One region of the Robertmurraya beringensis genome, then DNA from elsewhere that is predicted to be linked to it. Evidence: riboswitches for the same ligand, from Rfam matches in the RefSeq annotation. Region 1 holds a riboswitch; each other region holds the start of a gene.
The links. Region 1 has a riboswitch for lysine ahead of ACFFHF_RS12625 (transporter substrate-binding domain-containing protein). Riboswitches for the same ligand answer to the same signal wherever they lie in the genome.
Positions count from the first base shown of each region.

Region 2: another riboswitch for lysine. It lies ahead of ACFFHF_RS20685 (amino acid permease); the one in region 1 lies ahead of ACFFHF_RS12625 (transporter substrate-binding domain-containing protein).
Region 3: another riboswitch for lysine. It lies ahead of ACFFHF_RS02850 (aspartate kinase); the one in region 1 lies ahead of ACFFHF_RS12625 (transporter substrate-binding domain-containing protein).

Region 1 covers NZ_JBHLUU010000088.1:182-4,037, reverse strand. The annotation lists gene ACFFHF_RS12630 (CNNM domain-containing protein) at 1-915, shown strand, start outside; lysine riboswitch at 1,104-1,285, shown strand; gene ACFFHF_RS12625 (transporter substrate-binding domain-containing protein) at 1,390-2,226, shown strand; gene ACFFHF_RS12620 (amino acid ABC transporter permease) at 2,288-3,031, shown strand; gene ACFFHF_RS12615 (amino acid ABC transporter ATP-binding protein) at 3,052-3,786, shown strand.
Region 2 covers NZ_JBHLUU010000123.1:52,414-59,808, reverse strand. The annotation lists gene ACFFHF_RS20705 (helix-turn-helix domain-containing protein) at 190-423, opposite strand; partial or broken gene ACFFHF_RS20700 (PLP-dependent transferase) at 482-721, opposite strand; partial or broken gene ACFFHF_RS20695 (cysteine ABC transporter permease) at 724-933, shown strand; gene ACFFHF_RS20690 (amino acid ABC transporter ATP-binding protein) at 952-1,695, shown strand; gene ACFFHF_RS20685 (amino acid permease) at 1,835-3,259, opposite strand; lysine riboswitch at 3,375-3,554, opposite strand; gene lepB (signal peptidase I) at 3,636-4,175, opposite strand; gene ACFFHF_RS20675 (DUF4395 domain-containing protein) at 4,348-4,779, opposite strand; gene mscL (large conductance mechanosensitive channel protein MscL) at 5,126-5,515, opposite strand; gene desA (Delta(5) desaturase DesA) at 5,766-6,818, shown strand; gene ACFFHF_RS20660 (cupin domain-containing protein) at 6,854-7,195, opposite strand; gene ACFFHF_RS20655 (NAD(P)/FAD-dependent oxidoreductase) at 7,284-7,395, opposite strand, start outside.
Region 3 covers NZ_JBHLUU010000015.1:110,316-117,710, forward strand. The annotation lists gene uvrC (excinuclease ABC subunit UvrC) at 1-952, shown strand, start outside; lysine riboswitch at 1,017-1,197, shown strand; gene ACFFHF_RS02850 (aspartate kinase) at 1,313-2,542, shown strand; gene ACFFHF_RS02855 (YslB family protein) at 2,612-3,064, opposite strand; gene ACFFHF_RS02860 (succinate dehydrogenase cytochrome b558 subunit) at 3,392-4,000, shown strand; gene sdhA (succinate dehydrogenase flavoprotein subunit) at 4,070-5,830, shown strand; gene sdhB (succinate dehydrogenase iron-sulfur subunit) at 5,833-6,594, shown strand; gene ACFFHF_RS02875 (acyl-CoA thioesterase) at 6,714-7,178, shown strand; gene gerE (spore germination transcription factor GerE) at 7,315-7,395, shown strand, end outside.

The DNA.
Region 1 (3,856 bases):
AAAAAAGTAGCAAAGGAGCTAGATTACTATTTATCTGCTTGTCAGTTGGGGATTACGATTACAGCTCTGGTGTTAGGTGCATTAGGTGAACCGACAGTACAAAAAATACTACAGCCTTTGTTTGAAGAGTTCAATATCCCTGCTGCTGTAGCAACAATGCTTTCATACTTTATTGCATTGACTGTTGTTTCACTCCTACACGTAGTGATTGGTGAGCTTGCTCCTAAAACATTAGCCATTCAATACTCAGAAAAAATGACGTTATTATTAGCCCCACCGCTTTATTGGTTTGGATATATCATGAGCCCAGTGATTCGTGTCCTAAATGGATCTGCTCGACAGCTTCTTAACCTATTCGGTGTAAAGCCGTCCGGTCACGATACAGTCCATTCTGAGGAAGAGTTAAAGCTGATTGTTGCGCAAAGCTATGCAGGCGGAGAAATCAACCAAACAGAGCTTGCCTATTTAAAAAATATCTTTGCGTTTGATGAAAGACAGCTAAAGGATATCATGATTCCTAAATCCGAAATGATTACACTTGAAAAGCATCAATCCTTAGCCGAAATAATTGAAGTGATTGATAAGTATGATTTTACTCGTTATCCAGTAAATGACATGAGTGATAAAACAAAAGATTTTATTGGATTTATCAATACTAAGGAAATGCTTACAAGCATTGCGGCTGGAAGAAAGGGTGAGATTGGTGATTTCATCCATGACATCCCTCGATTTAAGCAATCGATCTCGATTAAGGATGTATTTCTAAAGATGCAACAAACTCGTACTCATATGGCCATTGTGACGGATGATCAAGGTGTTAGCGTCGGTCTTGTTACGATGGAGGATATTTTATCTGAAATTGTTGGAGAAATTCGAGATGAATTAGATGGTAATGAAATGTTGGCCACAACTTAATATTTATTTGTGGTACTCAAGAAAAGTCTGTAAGTTATTCGTGGTCATGAACTAAGGTTCATGGCCATTATCCATCTCTAAATATGTCGTAACAGGTCCAGATGCAATTTGTCACAAAAAACCTAGTTGACGAACTAAAAGATAGTATTGTAGTATAAGAAAATAATTGAATAAAACCTCACTTTTAACAGTGGGGTAGAGGCGCGATATTTAACAGTCTTTAGTGGAGTTTGAGAAGCAATGATGCTAAGGAGAAGGAAATGTCGCCGAAGTTTGTAATATTCTCGGTATTACATGCTGGGTCTGTAGTTAAGAGCTGCAGGACTGTCTCGATAAACTTAGTCGTTTATTGAGTTGTGCTATCTCATTTGGGATAAAAGAGGGGACTTTAGGACAACTATGCATAACGCGACCTGAGTTTATCTCAGGTCGTTTTTTGTTTTAGTACGATAAAATAACAGGGGGAAAGACATCATGAAAAACAAGTTATCATTATTCATAGTTTTGTTGGTTTCATCGATTCTTTTATTAGCAGGATGTGGATCAAGTAATGGTTCTGATTCTGGATCATCAGAAGATAATACATTTAAGGTAGGTTTGGAAGCGGGTTATGCTCCTTTTAACTGGACTCAAAACGACGATTCTAACGGTGGAGTTAAAATTGATGGTTCTGCAGAGTATGCAGGTGGATATGATGTGGAAATCGCAAAGAAGGTCGCTGAAGGATTAGGTAAAGAGTTAGTGATTGTTAAAACAGAGTGGGATGGCTTAGTACCAGCTTTAACATCAGGTAAAATTGATGCGATTATTGCTGGAATGTCACCAACAGCTGAGCGTAAGGAAACCATAGACTTTACGGATAATTACTACAAGTCAAATTTAGTAATGGTTGTGAAAAAAGGCAGCAAGTATGAAGGAGCTACTTCAATCCATGATTTCAAAGGTGCGAAAATCACAGCTCAATTAAATACATTCCACTACAATGTGATTGATCAAATCGAAGGTGTAAACAAGAAAACGGCGATGGACAACTTCCCGGCAATGAGAGTTGCTCTAGAATCAGGGATCATTGATGGATATGTTTCAGAACGTCCTGAAGGAGTTAGTGCATCTGCTGCCAATGAAAACTATGTGATGGTTGAATTTGAAGATGGCTTTGAAACATCAGAAGATGATACAGCGATCGCAGTCGGTTTGAAAAAAGACAGTGATTTAACAGAGAAAATCAATGAAATTTTAGCAGGTATCTCAGAGGAAGAGCGCACAAGCATCATGGATAGCGCTATTCAGAATCAACCTGCAGCAAAATAGAATTCAGAAACCGGCTGTATATATGCATACAGTCGGTTTTATACGGTAAGGAGGAGAAATGATGAGTCTTGAATGGGTGATTAAAATCATTGCGGAAAACTGGCCTATGTTCCTTCGTGGTGCTGGGTTAACCCTTTTAATAGCTTTGGTTGGAACGATTTTTGGGGCAATGATTGGATTATTAGCAGGGGTTATACGAACGATCCCCATGCCTGACCGTGGTGGGAAGAAAATATTTTTAAAAGTAATAAACCTGATTCTTTCTATATATATAGAGTTCTTCCGTGGAACACCGATGATTGTACAAGCCATGGTTATTTTCTATGGATCTGCCTTGGCATTCGGTATCGATATGAATGTGTTTGTGGCCGCTATTTTTGTCGTATCGATCAATACAGGAGCTTATATGGCGGAAATTGTACGTGGTGGAATTGTTTCGATTGAAAAAGGGCAGTTTGAAGCCGCACATGCGATCGGAATGAATCATCTACAAACGATGTGGAATGTGGTATTGCCACAGGTCATTCGAAATATTTTACCTGCAACAGGAAATCAATTTGTTATTAATATTAAAGATACGTCCGTTCTGAATGTCATTTCCGTGACCGAGTTATTTTTTGTTACCAAATCGATTTCAGGCAATAACTTTAGATATTTTGAATCTTTCTTCGTTGCGTGTCTGATTTATTTTGTAATGACGTTTATTGTGACAAGAATCTTGCTTTATATCGAAAAGAAGTTAGATGGCTCTGATAGCTATACGATGATTGTTAACGAAACACAAGTAGAAGTGGCTCAAAAGTAATGAGAGAAGGAGGAGAGACTTTGGAAAAGATTATTGATATTCAGCATTTAAACAAATCCTTTGGAACTCATGAAGTATTAAAAGACATTAATTTTTCAGTGAACAAAGGAGAAGTAGTGACCATTATCGGTTCTTCAGGTTCTGGTAAATCCACTCTTCTTCGATGTGTGAATCTTTTAGAAAAGCCAAGCGGCGGAAAAATTATTTATCATGGCGAAAATATACTAGATGACAAGCATGATGTAGCGGCTTACCGACAGCATTTAGGTATGGTGTTCCAACAATTTAACCTTTTTAACAATCACAATGTTCTAATGAACTGTGTGGTAGGACAAGTTAAAGTACTCAAACGCTCCAAGGAAGAAGCCGAAAAAGTAGCGATGAAGTACTTGAAGGTGGTTGGAATGGATAAATATATTAACGCAAAGCCTAAGCAACTGTCTGGTGGACAAAAGCAACGTGTGGCCATTGCTAGAGCCCTTTCCATGGACCCAGATGTGATGCTATTTGATGAACCAACATCTGCACTAGATCCAGAAATGGTAGGAGAAGTTCTGAAAGTCATGAAGGAACTCGCAGAATCAGGTCTGACGATGTTGATCGTGACGCATGAAATGGAATTTGCCAAAGAAGTATCGGATCGAGTGGTCTTCATGAACCAAGGCGTCATTGCCGAAGAAGGCACTCCAGAGCAAATTTTCACTAATCCAAGCCAAGAACGTACAAGAGAATTCTTGAAACGAACGTTAAAATAATCGCAATTATTACTGAAACTGTGCCTTCACTTGCTACCTAGCAAGTGAAGGTTTTTTTTATCATTTTCAA
Region 2 (7,395 bases), on a different contig from region 1:
CACTCTACCATAGCAAAGGATAAGTACTGGTATCCCTATCCTTTTAAGTATTTGAAAATACCTTTGGTTAGTTGTTTTACTATTATTTTTACTGTCAATCTTTCTTACCTATTCATTGACAACTGCATAAAAATCATAAAAAACATACAAATGATGGGAGAATGTTTTTTCATTCTCCCATTTTACTACTTAATCCTCATCCTTGATGTCTCTGTCTTCTGGAATGGGCTCGTTTTCTAACTCTTTGATGAGGTTTTTATATTTTTCAAGCTGCTCAAAATGAGTTTTGAATTGATCCTTGTAAATCATGGGCGCACCATCATGATCATGCAACACCCGGATTTTTCCCTGTAAAATTAAATTTTCTACATACTGAACGGAAACCGATAAATACTCAGCCGTTTCTTTAACTGTTAGGTACATCCATACGTCACTCCTACTATCTATATGAAGCTATTATAACGAATTTCCCCTTTTTAACCTATAACGTTAAAGATAATTGTGATTCTAGATGGGCGAAGGCTTGTTCAAGATCAGCTATTAGATCTTCGGTATCCTCGATTCCGACTGATATCCGAACGAGCCCTTCCGGTATCCCAAGTTCCTTTCGTTCTTCAAGAGTACACTCTACATGACTCGTGGTTCTTGCTGGTCCATAGATCGTCTCTACAGCGCCAAGGTTACCAGCTCTATTTGCATACTGTAACTTTGGAAGAAGAATACTCTTTTATCAGCCTGGTAAAAGACACCTCCCTCGCTGCAACGATCACTGTGACAGAGATGTTTCAAAAAGGGCAACAGGTGGCTGCAGCTACGTACGAACCTCTTTGGCTGTATATTGAAGTAGCATTTATTTATTTAATGTTTAGTACGGTGCTGTCCTATGCTCAATCCATGCTTGAACGTCGCTTTGACCGTAGCGTAGCAAAGTAGGAAGGGAGAGTATTGGCTATGATTAAACTAGAAAATTTATATAAAAGCTTTGGAGATATTGACGTTTTAAAAGGAATTAACTTAGAGGTTGAAAAGGGAAAAACGGCTGTTGTTATTGGCCCATCTGGTTCAGGGAAAACGACTCTTTTACGCTGTCTTAATTTATTGGAGATTCCAAATCAAGGGGCAATTACGATTGGGGAAAAAGAACTTCAGTTTCAATCAGGAACGAAGCTAAAACCGACTCAAATGACCCTCTTCCGTCAACAAACGGGCATGGTGTTTCAATCGTACAACCTTTTTCCACACTTAACAGTTGTTGAGAATATAATGGAAGGCCAAGTCGTGGTGTTAAAACGATCAAAGACGGATGCCAAAAAGCGTTCTCTCGATTTACTTGCCAAGGTTGGACTGAGTGACCGTGCGGAGATGTACCCTCACCAACTGTCAGGCGGCCAACAGCAACGCGTGGGGATTGCCAGAGCAATGGCGATGGATCCGAAAGTCTTATTATTCGACGAACCCACCTCGGCCTTAGATCCGGAGCTGGTTGGTGAAGTATTAAAAGTCATGAAGGATCTTGCAGAAGAAGGCATGACGATGGTCGTTGTTACCCATGAAATGGAGTTCGCAAGAGACGTAGCAGACCAAGTCATCTTCATGGATCAAGGAGTCATTGCTGAAAAAGGAACACCCGAAGAAATCTTCACCCTCTCCACCAATCCTAGAACGCAGCAATTCCTAAACAAAGTCGCACGCTGAACTAGCGCACTAAATAACAAAAGGGGTAAAGTGTCCTTCTGGGAAGGACACTTTACCCCTTTTTGTCCACGCACGGTGACAGACACCCTCCGTGGACACTTTGGCCTCATTTGTCTTTTTGTGGTGTCTGTCACCGCCGTTAGGCTGCTTTTTTGGTTTCTGTTTTTTGTTTGTGGGCTCTTGCTACTGGGCCGTAGAAGAAGATTCCACTTGCAAGGAGAGCCACACCGAACATGAAGGTTTTGATGTCGGCTGTTCCCGCGTAGATCACCCATACTGAATATAAGGTCGCTAGTAAAGCAATGACACCGTCAACCATTTTTGATCTTACTTGGCCTTCATACGTTTCACCTGTCATCACTAGCTTTAACTGAAATACAGCTGCAATGAAGTATGGAACCAGGTAAGATAAGGTTGCAATGTAAATAACAAAATCAAACGCCGCAGAGATGGAATTTGAGATCGTTGAGAAAATAAATAACTGTCCTAATGAGTTTGTGATAATCATTGATAACACCGGAATATTCTTCTCGTTTTCCTTTAAGAAGGAAGGTAAAAACAGACCTTGCTTGGCTGCTTGGTATGGAACTTCTGCACTTAGCATCACCCAACCGATGGTAGAACCAAATAAGCTGATTAATCCAATACCTGCTAACACTTTTCCAGAAACAGGTCCAAGCACAGAAACAATCGCATCAATTAATGGCTTGTCTGAAGCGATTAACGCCTCTTGGCTTAATAAGCCCATCACTAATGTACTTACACCAATATAAATCGCTAACGCAATGAATAACCCTAGAATCGTAGCACGCTTGACGTCGATTTGCTTTTTCGCACGTCCCGCAAAAACAACCGCGGATTCCACACCGATAAATGCCCATAAGGTAGCCACTGCTGCGTTACTAATCTGACCCATCAGCCCGACCGTTGCCCCACTCTCATCGAAACGCGGCTCAACCATAGGAAGCATATGGGAAGCCTCAAAAGCAAACAACGCAACAATAATGAAAATGAAGAAACCTGCTACTTTTGACGCCGTTGCCATAAAGTTTAATTTCCCTGCATTTTCTAATCCACGTAAAATAATAAAGTGTGTTCCCCATAATAAAATCGAACAAACCGCAAAAGTTAATGCATTTCCAACCTTTAAAGTAAAAGAACCAACGGTAAATAACTCCGCTTGACTCGTTAAAATAGGAAAGAACGTTGATAAATAACTAGCAAATGTAGTAATGATGGCAATATTTCCTGCTAAGTTACCAATCCAATAACCCCAAGTCGCCATAAACCCAGAAAGAACAGAGCCTCTAGAATTTGGCTTAAAAAGCTCTTTCGCATAAATTTGTGGTCCACCATTTAAGTTCGGCTTTCTCATTCCTAAATTCCCGAACACAAGCGCTGTAACTAACACCCCTGCTCCTGTAAATAACCAAGCAAGAATAACACCCGCCGGACTTGCCGCTTCTGACAGTGAACGTGGCAACATAAAGATACCCGAACCTACCATATTTCCAACGACTAATGCCGTTAGTATCCATAAGCCTAACTTCGTTTGTTTTCCCATGATATTATTCCTTTCTATTTATTATTCCCCAACTCTCAAAATAGAGGTCCCTATAGACATAAAAAAAAACACACCAAAACGTGAGTACAGTGTGTTTTACAATAACCGCATCAGGCCACTGGATAGTTCAACATAGCTTACGAGCTATGACAGTCCTACACCTATTCGATGTAGTCCCAGCTACTATAGTTAGAGAATTATAGTGCTTCGGCGAAAATTCCTTTCAACTGAATTCATGGAGCTTCTCTTGCTCTCATCCAATCTACTCTTACTTTTCGCAACCTCTACCTCACCTTTTATCTGATGAGGAAAATATTTAATTAAAATGCTTTACCAGAATAATTCATGAACGCTTTTATGTCAATGGAATTAATTACTACTGTACCGTTCGAACATCAGAAAATGGATAAAATACAAACTCACTGACGCCAACAATCTTTTCCTTCTTAATAAAACCAAGGCCGTTTCTTGAGTCCATACTGCGAAGTCGATTGTCACCTAATACAAAATAATGCCCTTCCGGTACAAGAATAGGTCCATAATCTCCTGTTAACACACTACCTTGGTCATGCGCCTGCTCTCGATTACTTTCTAAATACTCTTCGCTGTGAACATCACCATTGATCAGTAACTGATCATCCCTAATTTCGATCAAATCTCCAGGCAAGCCTATAATTCTTTTAACGTAATTTTCGCCTTCTCCTTTAATAATCACAATGTCCTCACGATCAATTTTGTCTGTATTGACTTTGCTCACAAATATTTTCTCTTGATCGTGAAGCGTGGGTTCCATCGAGGCACCATCCACAATATAAGGAGCAAAGACAAATGTACGAACGACGACTACGATAGCAAAAGCAATAAACACCGATTTACCCCAGCTAATTATTTCTTGCTTCTTCTTAGTTTCTCCCATCCTATTCTGCTCCCTTTTTATGTAATAAACTTGTTTACATTTTATCATAATCCCTTAGCACCCACGGTGACCAAAGCTCACTCACAGCCCATAAATCGTTAGACAAGATTCTCCAAAAGTTCCTAGAAAAAGTAAAAAAAAGTCAGCATTAGCGCTGACTCCTACCTACAAGTTATGATTGACTCTTCATTTTTCGGTACTGATACATTTTCCACTGATAATGAATAAAGCAACCGATACAAAAACCTAGTAGGGCAACGGTCGCAGCAATCGCGACTAGAATGGTAAAGATATACCCTATCACCGGCAGATTGAAGGCAAACCCCATAAACCCTGCCCCTAAGCATAAAATAGCAATTTTTTGATTAAACTGCTGTTGCTCCCAATCTTCTTGCAGATACTTTGATGGTGCTTTTTTTAAAAACCGCTTCGTTACCTCCATAATCGGATTTATTCGAAAAATAACGCCAAATATACCGGAGAGTAGAGGAATCAATAAAAGCCATTCCATATTAGTAACCCAAGTAAGGATAACGGTAAGTACAATAACCGACTGATTGACTTGCACAAGTGGCTTTGGGATCGTACGAACATCAGCTGACATCTATATCACACCTTTATTATAGGATTAGTTGGTAATTTATTTTAACTAATATCCAAGTATTTGTATACAAATTAGCATGACTCTAATCGAACGAAAAAATGATAATTGGCATAAGTCTTTTCAGTAAAATAAGCGGAGGTTTTCCGGTTAGATACAGAATGGAGCCCATTTCGGAGTAAATAAGATGAGGTTTTCCGATTATACAAAGAAAAAACCCTCATTTTCAAATTTTTAAAGTCAATAAGCGGAATTTCCCCGTCTATTTATCAGCTCAGGTGCTTAACCCTAGATGCGGGAATCAGCAACTCTAATAAAGAAACTCGCCAATTTGGCGAGTTTTCCTTTTTTACACACCCTTTTGTTGCTGTTGTTCCTTTAAAATATCACGAATTTCCGAAAGCAATTTTTCCTCCGTTGTTGGTGCCTTTTCTTCCGTTTTTACTTCTTGCTTCTTTTTAAACTTCTGTAATAATTTCACAAATAGGAAAATAGAAAAAGCAATGATAAAGAAATCAACGACATTTTGTATGAATTGACCATACTTGATGGTTGCATCAGCATATGTATATTGTAGGTTCGTAAAATCAAATCCCCCTAATAAGAGCCCAACAATCGGCATAAGGATATTGTCTACAAGTGAGCTAACGATTTTTCCAAACGCCGCACCTATAACCACCCCGACAGCCAGATCAATCACATTTCCTTTTAAAGCAAACTTCTTAAAATCCTGCCACATTTTATTTCCTCCTATCCAAATGTATACAGATTAGTATATCTTGAAACAGGGAACGTATGTAAACATATGCTCATGAAACAGATGTCTGCATTTTTCGAATTGTCGAAGGATTTTCCGGTAATTCCCTTTAAATTTTTTCTTGCAACATGACATTTGTCATGTTCCACTCTATACATTTATGCCTTTTCATGACCTGCTCATAAACACTACAATAACAGTAGTTAAATTTAAAACCTTGTAGGAGGCTTTTATGAGCAAGCAAAAAACAGCTGAATTAAGAAAAAGCGTTGTCCCTTTTGAAAAGTCAGATATAAGTAAAAGTATAAAACAAATGATTAACACATTTATCCCATTCTTCGGTTTATGGTATTTAGCGTACGCAAGTCTATCCATTTCTTATTGGTTGACATTGCCTCTTGCTATCGTTGCTTCTGGATTTGTGATTCGAATCTTTATCATTTTCCATGATTGCTGTCACCAATCGTTCTTTAGAAATCGTAAAGCAAATGCGATCGTTGGTAACATCAGTGGGATTATAACGATGTTCCCTTACGAACAGTGGAAGAGAAGCCACAATATTCACCACGCAACAAGCGGAAATTTAGATAAGCGTGGCATTGGTGATATTTGGGTAATGACAGTTGAAGAGTATTTAGCTGCTACACCAGCTCAACGCCTTCAATACAGAATGTACCGCAATCCGTTTGTCATGTTCGTTCTAGGACCGATATTCTTGTTCCTTGTGACCAACCGTATCAATGTAAAGGATGCTAAACGCAAAGAACGTCTCAACACCTATTTCAACAATATCGCAATCGTTGTGTTGTATGCATTTATGATTTGGTTAGTTGGCTGGAAAGCTTTCCTTCTTGTCCACGCTCCTATTTTATTTGTTGCTGGCGCATTAGGAATTTGGTTATTTTACGTACAACATCAATATGAAGACAGCTATTTTGAACACGAAGAAGAGTGGAACTATGTGAAGGCAGCTGTTGAAGGAAGCTCTTATTACAAGCTTCCGAAGATTTTGCAATGGGTAACTGGAAACATCGGCTTTCACCATGTGCATCATCTAGCACCTAAGGTTCCAAACTATAATCTAGAACAAGCACATGTATCTACACCACCACTGCAAAAAGCAACAACCGTTACTCTAGGTACAAGCCTTGAGTCCATTCACTTCAAGCTTTTTGATGATGAAAATAAGCGATTTGTAAAATTTAAAGACATTCAACATCTTCTTGAAGAAGGAAAAGCTAGCCTGCAATTAGGCGGAAATCGTCCTACCGCTGAGGAGAAATAATGAGGAAGGCTCACCAGGTCTGGTGAGCCTTTTTGTTAGATTTCTTTTACATATCTTTCATCTGGAATCTTGTTTAGCATCACATACAGGCTCGTATTTCCCTTACCATTAACGAAAGACATTTCCTCTTCCCCAGTAAAATGAATCACATCATGCTTTGCTACAGCCAAGCTTTCTCCATCCACATGGAAGGTTCCTTCTCCCTCCACCACCTGAATAAATACATTTGTCCCAGGATGTTTATGAGCGGGCAGTGCCTGATTTTTCGAAAAGTTTAAGACAAATACCGTACTCTCTCCTTCTTTAAAAATGACTCGTTTCGTAAATTTTCCTTCATTATATGTGATAAAGGTAGATAAGCTTTGTTTTTGCATCATGATCAGTCCCTTCCCTTTTTATAACTCAATCATATCCTGATTCGTTTTGTTTAGATGTGATTTGAATCAATGTTTTCGAGAAATAAACTTATCTGAGCGCACCCTCTACCAGATAACGACTCACATCTAGTACAGTTTCCTCACCAAGAGCGAGCTTTGCGAGCTCGCTACCCAAAAACGGGCCGCTCGTCAGGCCAGAG
Region 3 (7,395 bases), on a different contig from region 1:
TTCCATGTTCCCTATTTACGGAGAAGCGGAAGAGGAATTTTTAACGTTTTTAGGTCAATTTTACGATCAATCTAGTCATTTTAAACCAAAGGAGATTTTGTTACGTGATGAAGTCGATCTAGAATTAGCGGAACAACTCCTACAAACAAAAGTTTTGCAGCCGAAACGTGGACAGAAAAAGGACCTAGTCGAGTTAGCTACTAAAAATGCAATCATTGCTTTAAAAGAAAAATTTTCACTTGTTGAGCGAGATGAAGAGAGAACGATTAAAGCAGTCGAGCAACTAGGAGAGCAACTGGCCATTTATACCCCTCACCGAATTGAAGCATTTGACAACTCAAACATCCAAGGAACAGACCCTGTATCAGCGATGGTTGTATTTATTGACGGAAAGCCAGCCAAAAGAGAGTATCGAAAATACAAGATTAAATCTGTTGAGGGTCCTGATGATTATGAATCAATGAGGGAAGTAACAAGACGCCGATATTCTCGTGTACTAAAAGAAAATCTTCCGCTTCCTGATCTGATTATGATAGACGGTGGAAAGGGACATGTAGAAGCAGTAAGAGATATTTTGGAAAATGAACTAGGTCTAGACATTCCGATAACTGGACTGGTGAAAAATGATAAACATAGAACCTCGCAGTTATTGTACGGAAAGCCATTAGAGGTGGTTCCGCTTGAACGGAATAGCCAGGAGTTTTATTTGCTTCAACGAATTCAAGACGAAGTACATCGATTTGCCATCACGTTTCACAGGCAACTTCGAGGAAAAAACGTGTTTCAGTCGATTTTGGATGACGTTCCAGGAATCGGAGAGAAAAGGAAGAAGCAATTATTAAAAGCCTTTGGGTCGGTAAAAAAAATGAAGGAAGCAACCAAAGAGGACTTTTTATCCATAGGACTTCCACAAAATACAGTAGATTTATTAATGAGAAAACTACAAGAATAGCATTGCCGTCACCAGGAGGCTGTGCTATAATTAGGAAAATTTTATATTAATCACTTAATTGTTAAGTGAAGGTAGAGGTGCGAGCTCCATTAGTACCAGCTTTGAGAATACTGAGATTCAATGAAAAGCTGTGAAAGGGGATGTTCGCCGAAGTGGATAGGTCTCTGAATTGCCATATCTGCTGGTCCTGTGTTGAATAAATACTGGATTGTCAAGACGGTATGTCTTGGAGAGCTATCTCACTGTGTATAAGTCCGTATTTATGTACGTGCATTCACGCAGCCATGAGATATCTCTCATGGCTTTTTTGTATTTTCAAAAAAAGCCCATGAAAGAGATGAAAAGAAAGTAGGGGAAAATATGGGATTGGTTGTCCAAAAGTTTGGTGGTACTTCGGTAGGAAATGTAGATCGTATTAAGCATGTGGCCGATCGAGTAATTGAAGAAAAGTTGAGAGGGAACGATGTAGTGGTGGTTGTGTCTGCCATGGGAAAAACAACAGACGAATTAGTGGGTCTAGCCAGTCAAATCTCAAGTCGTCCAAATAAACGTGAAATGGATATGCTTCTTACAACAGGTGAGCAAGTGACTATTGCATTACTCTCAATGGTGTTAATAGAAAAAGGCTATGAAGCAATCTCCTTTACAGGTTGGCAAGCGGGAATTGAGACGGAGGCAGTTCATGGAAATGCTAGGATTTTACACATTAATACAAGTAAAATCCAAACAGAGCTACATAAAGGGAAAATAGTTGTGGTTGCAGGATTTCAAGGAATTGCGATTGACGGAGCGGTGTCAACTTTAGGTAGAGGGGGATCCGATACAACTGCAGTGGCATTAGCAGCCGCATTGAAAGCTGATAAATGTGATATTTATACCGATGTAACAGGAGTATTTACAACAGATCCACGTTATGTAAAAGAGGCAAGAAAGCTTAAGTCAGTTTCTTATGATGAAATGTTAGAGTTAGCTAACTTAGGTGCGGGAGTGTTACATCCAAGGGCCGTTGAATATGCAAAAAATTACGCAGTCCCACTTGAAGTAAGGTCAAGTATGGAGCGAGAAAATGGAACGATAATTGAGGAGGAAGTATCAATGGAACAAAGTTTAGTTGTACGTGGGGTTGCCTTTGAAGATGAAATTACGAGAGTGAGTGTGTTAGGACTTCCAAATGGATTAACCAATCTGTCAACCATTTTCAGCATTTTAGCAAAGAATCATTTAAACGTTGATATCATCATTCAAAGTATGACGAATGAATCGACGACAAATTTATCTTTTTCTATTAAAAGCTCTGATTTGGAAGAAACGATGGCAGTTTTACAGTCTCATAAAAGTGAGTTGCAATATGAAGGTATTGAAGCAGAGCCAAACCTTGCAAAAGTGTCCATTGTTGGTTCAGGGATGATCTCTAATCCTGGGGTTGCAGCAGAAATGTTTGAAGTGTTAGCCGCAGGGGGAATTCAGGTAAAGATGGTGAGTACCTCTGAAATTAAGGTCTCTACAGTGATAGAGGAAGCACAGATGCTGAAAGCAGTTGAAGCTCTTCATGAAGCATTTGAGTTGTCTGGAAAGTCTGTTAAGGCATAAACCAACGACTTGAAGAAAAAAGGTCAAACTAAAAAGCTTTCATAAAAAAATATGAAAGCTTTTTATGTATTAATCAATTGAATCCTTTTTATCCCAACGCACGGTGAAGGAAACCGTAGCAAGCTTTTTCTTGGGGTGTTCATACGCTTCAGCAATCACTTGTTTTTGCGTTTCCATTTGTTGTGCTAAGAATCCCGCTTCCAACTGGAAGTGACATTCTGGATACTCTTTAAAGCGATTTCTGATTAGGTCACTCGATAATTCAAATTCAAGTTCATTCTTTTTTTCAGTTTTAATTTGTAGTGTGCCCCAACCTGCCTGTTGGAAAAAAGCAATGATATCTTCGACCGACTGCAAAGGGTACTTTCTGGCTAAAGCCTTACCTGCCCAGTATAAAATAGAAGCCGTTTCTCTTCCTAGAATGTCTGGAATAAGTACTTCTCTTAGCAACTCATACCCAAAGGATGGAACAAGTGCAGGATCTGTGGCCGAAATAGGTTGTTCTAATTTCAATTCACTCAAAGCATGTCCCCCACTTTCTATTATTCTATTATATACATTTTCCGGGGAAATACGCATGAAAACAAAAAAAACTGATTTTAAAAATTTTTCACGTTAATTATTATACCAATATAAGAGGTGGCTCTATAAAATGTTTATACATAGGTGTTTGGAGTAATATCAATATATTAAAAATATTTCGTATTTAAGGTGCATTTTATGTATCCGTTTTCTTGACGCTCTTTCATGTTGGGAGTAAAATGAACATGTCACATAATTGTAAAAATTATTGTAAAAAAAACGGATACTATCTAATCATTCCGTTTAATTTTTAGGGGGGTAAAGTTCATGGCAGGAAACCGAGAGTTTTTTTATCGAAGATTACACTCGCTGCTTGGAGTCATTCCAGTTGGTCTATTTCTTGTGCAGCACCTTGTAGTCAATCATTTCGCAACTGGGGGGGAAGAATCATTTAACAAAGCGTCTCACTTTATGGAGAGTTTGCCGTTTCGATATGTATTAGAAACGTTCGTGATTTTTCTACCTTTATTATTCCACGCAATTTATGGGCTTTATATTGCGTTTACAGCAAAAAATAATACTAGTAATTATGGCTTTTTCCGCAATTGGATGTTCATGCTTCAGCGTATATCTGGAGTAGTAACTCTAGTATTCGTAACATGGCATGTGTGGGAAACTAGAATTGCAGCAGCATTTGGTGCAGAGGTTAACTTCGATATGATGGAAAGCATTCTTTCAAATCCATTCATGCTATGGTTCTACATCATCGGTGTGATTTCAACCACTTTCCACTTTGCAAATGGACTATGGTCGTTCTTTGTAAGTTGGGGAATTACGGTTACACCACGTTCTCAACTTATTTCTACTTATGTTACATTAGGGGTTTTTATCGCCTTATCAATAGTTGGTGTGCGCGCTATTATCGCATTCATATAATTTAATAGGATCTAATTCTCATAGAAACGAACGGGATATACATTGATATTAGTTAGGGAGTGACTCACGATGGGTAAAGGAAAGGTGATCGTAGTCGGCGGCGGTCTAGCTGGCTTAATGGCAACAATTAAAGTTGCAGAAGCAGGGAGTCCGGTCGAATTATTTTCATTAGTTCCAGTAAAACGTTCGCACTCTGTTTGTGCCCAAGGTGGTATTAACGGAGCTGTAAATACAAAAGGTGAAGGTGACTCTCCATGGGAGCACTTTGATGATACAGTATATGGCGGTGACTTCTTAGCGAATCAACCACCAGTTAAAGCGATGACAGAAGCAGCACCAGGAATTATCCATTTGCTTGATCGTATGGGTGTTATGTTCAACCGTACACCAGAAGGGCTTTTAGACTTCCGTCGTTTTGGTGGAACACAGCATCACCGTACCGCTTTTGCTGGTGCAACAACAGGACAACAGCTTTTATATGCATTAGATGAGCAAGTACGTCGCCACGAAGTAGCTGGTTTAGTTACAAAATATGAAGGCTGGGAATTTCTTGGGTCAGTAATTGATGATGAAGGGGTTTGCCGTGGGATCGTTGCTCAGAACCTCACATCAATGGAAATTAAGTCATTTGCAGCAGATGCTGTTATTTTAGCTACTGGTGGGCCTGGGATTATCTTTGGTAAGTCAACAAACTCAGTGATAAATACAGGCTCTGCAGCGTCTATTGCATACCAACAAGGTGTGTACTATGCAAATGGAGAATTCATTCAAATTCATCCAACAGCGATTCCTGGGGATGATAAATTGAGACTTATGAGTGAGTCTGCTCGTGGGGAAGGTGGACGAGTATGGACGTACAAGGATGGAAAGCCTTGGTATTTCTTAGAAGAAAAGTATCCAGCATACGGAAATCTTGTACCGCGTGATATTGCTACTCGCGAAATCTTTCACGTCTGTGTTGACTTGAAGCTTGGTATTAATGGGGAAAACATGGTTTATCTGGATCTTTCTCACAAAGATCCAAAAGAACTGGACATTAAGCTCGGTGGTATTATCGAAATCTATGAAAAGTTTATGGGTGACGACCCACGAAAAGTTCCTATGAAGATCTTCCCTGCGGTTCACTATTCCATGGGCGGTCTTTGGGTAGATTATGATCAAATGACAAACATTCCTGGGTTATTTGCTGCTGGAGAGTGTGATTATTCTCAGCATGGAGCGAATCGCCTTGGGGCGAACTCCTTATTATCAGCTATTTATGGAGGAATGGTAGCCGGTCCGAAGGCGCTCGATTATATTAGTGGTTTAAATAAAACGGTTGATTCAATTTCTTCCTCCGTCTTTGATCGTTTTGTAAAAGACGAAGAACAAAAGTGGAATAAGATCATGACTTTAGATGGTAATGAAAATGCTTATGTTCTTCATAAAGAGCTTGGTGAGTGGATGACAGACAATGTAACCGTTGTTCGCCACAACGATAAACTATTAAAAACAGACGAAAAAATTGTAGAACTACTAGAGCGCTATGAAAAAATTAATATTAACGATACAGCTAAGTGGAGCAACCAAGGAGCTATTTTTACACGTCAGCTTCAAAATATGCTTCAGCTAGCAAGAGTAATTACGATCGGTGCATACAACCGTAACGAAAGTCGTGGTGCCCACTATAAACCGGAATTCCCAGAGCGTAACGATGAGGAATTCTTAAAGACAACCATGGCTAAATTTGTGGACGCGAAATCAGCACCACAATTCCATTATGAAGAGGTTGACACTGGATTAATTGCTCCACGAAAGAGAGACTACTCTAAGAAGAAAGGGGATAACTAAACATGTCTGAAAAAAGAACAGTCGTTTTTAAGATTACAAGACAGGATAGTCCTGACACAGCCCCTTATGAAGAAGAATTCGAGTTAGACTATCGTCCAAATATGAATGTTATTTCTGCTTTAATGGAAATTCGTAGAAACCCAGTAAATAAGCAAGGGAAGCAGACCACTCCAATCACTTGGGATATGAACTGTTTAGAGGAAGTTTGTGGTGCTTGTTCCATGGTGATTAATGGAAAGCCAAGGCAATCATGTACTGCTCTAATTGATCAGTTAGAACAACCGATTCGTTTAGAGCCAATGAGAACTTTCCCTGTTGTTCGTGATTTACAAGTTGACCGCAGTCGTATGTTTGATTCTTTAAAGAAAGTGAAAGCTTGGATTCCGATCGATGGCACATATGATCTGGGACCTGGACCGCGTATGCCAGAAAGAAAACGACAATGGGCGTACGAGCTATCCAAATGTATGACCTGTGGTGTTTGTTTGGAGGCATGTCCGAACGTAAACAGCAAATCAAATTTCATCGGTCCTGCTCCTCTATCCCAAGTTCGATTATTTAATGCTCATCCTACGGGTGAGATGAATCGAGCAGAGCGTCTGGATGCAATCATGGGTGATGGTGGGCTCGCGAATTGTGGAAACTCACAGAACTGTGTTCAGTCCTGTCCAAAGGGTATTCCTTTAACAACATCTATTGCTGCTTTAAATAGAGATACTACGTTCCAAGCTTTTAAAAACTTCTTTGGAAGCGATCAAGTTTAAGAACAGTTACCTTCAACCCCTTTGTATATCAAAGGGGTTTTTCAATTGTCAAAAGATATAGCCCCTTGTATAATCAAAGAATGAACATTCATTCATTTTTGGTATATAAGGAGGATTATATGAAAAAGGTAAGCTATATCCACGATTTTGAAACTTGGGAACAAGGTTTCACCTATTCTAATAAAATAAAAGTTCGATTTTCAGAGACTGATATGTTTGGACATATGAACAATACGGTTCCATTTGCATATTTTGAAGAATCACGCATTGGGTTTTTTAAACATATTGGTCTTATGCAGGATTGGGTGCAAAAAGAAAGTACGACGATCCCAATTGTTGCTGACCTACAGTGTGATTTTCTTAATCAGGTTTTTTTTGACGATATTCTTGTTATTTTTGTGAAAATCGAATCGGTTGGGAACACATCTATTGACCTTCATTACTTGGGAAAGAAGCAAAACGGAGATGTATGTTTTGTAGGAAGAGGAACGATGGTGCAAATGTGTAAACGCACTGGAAAGGGAGTTCCTTGGACTGAAGTAACGAGGGATCGTTTTAAACAATCAAACAAAATTCTATCATAGTATTTTCTTAAAAATGAAAATGCTTTCTTTCAAGAATTATAGTCACTACAAACACCTGATCTACATAAGATATGGTGACTAAATATATACCCATCCCGCTGTTCATAGCTGGCGAAGGCAAGGAGGGTTACAATACTTGAAGGAGAATGAATATACTCACAAGCCGTTACTCACCAAACGTGAAAGAGAAGTGTTCGAACTGTTGGTACAAGACAAA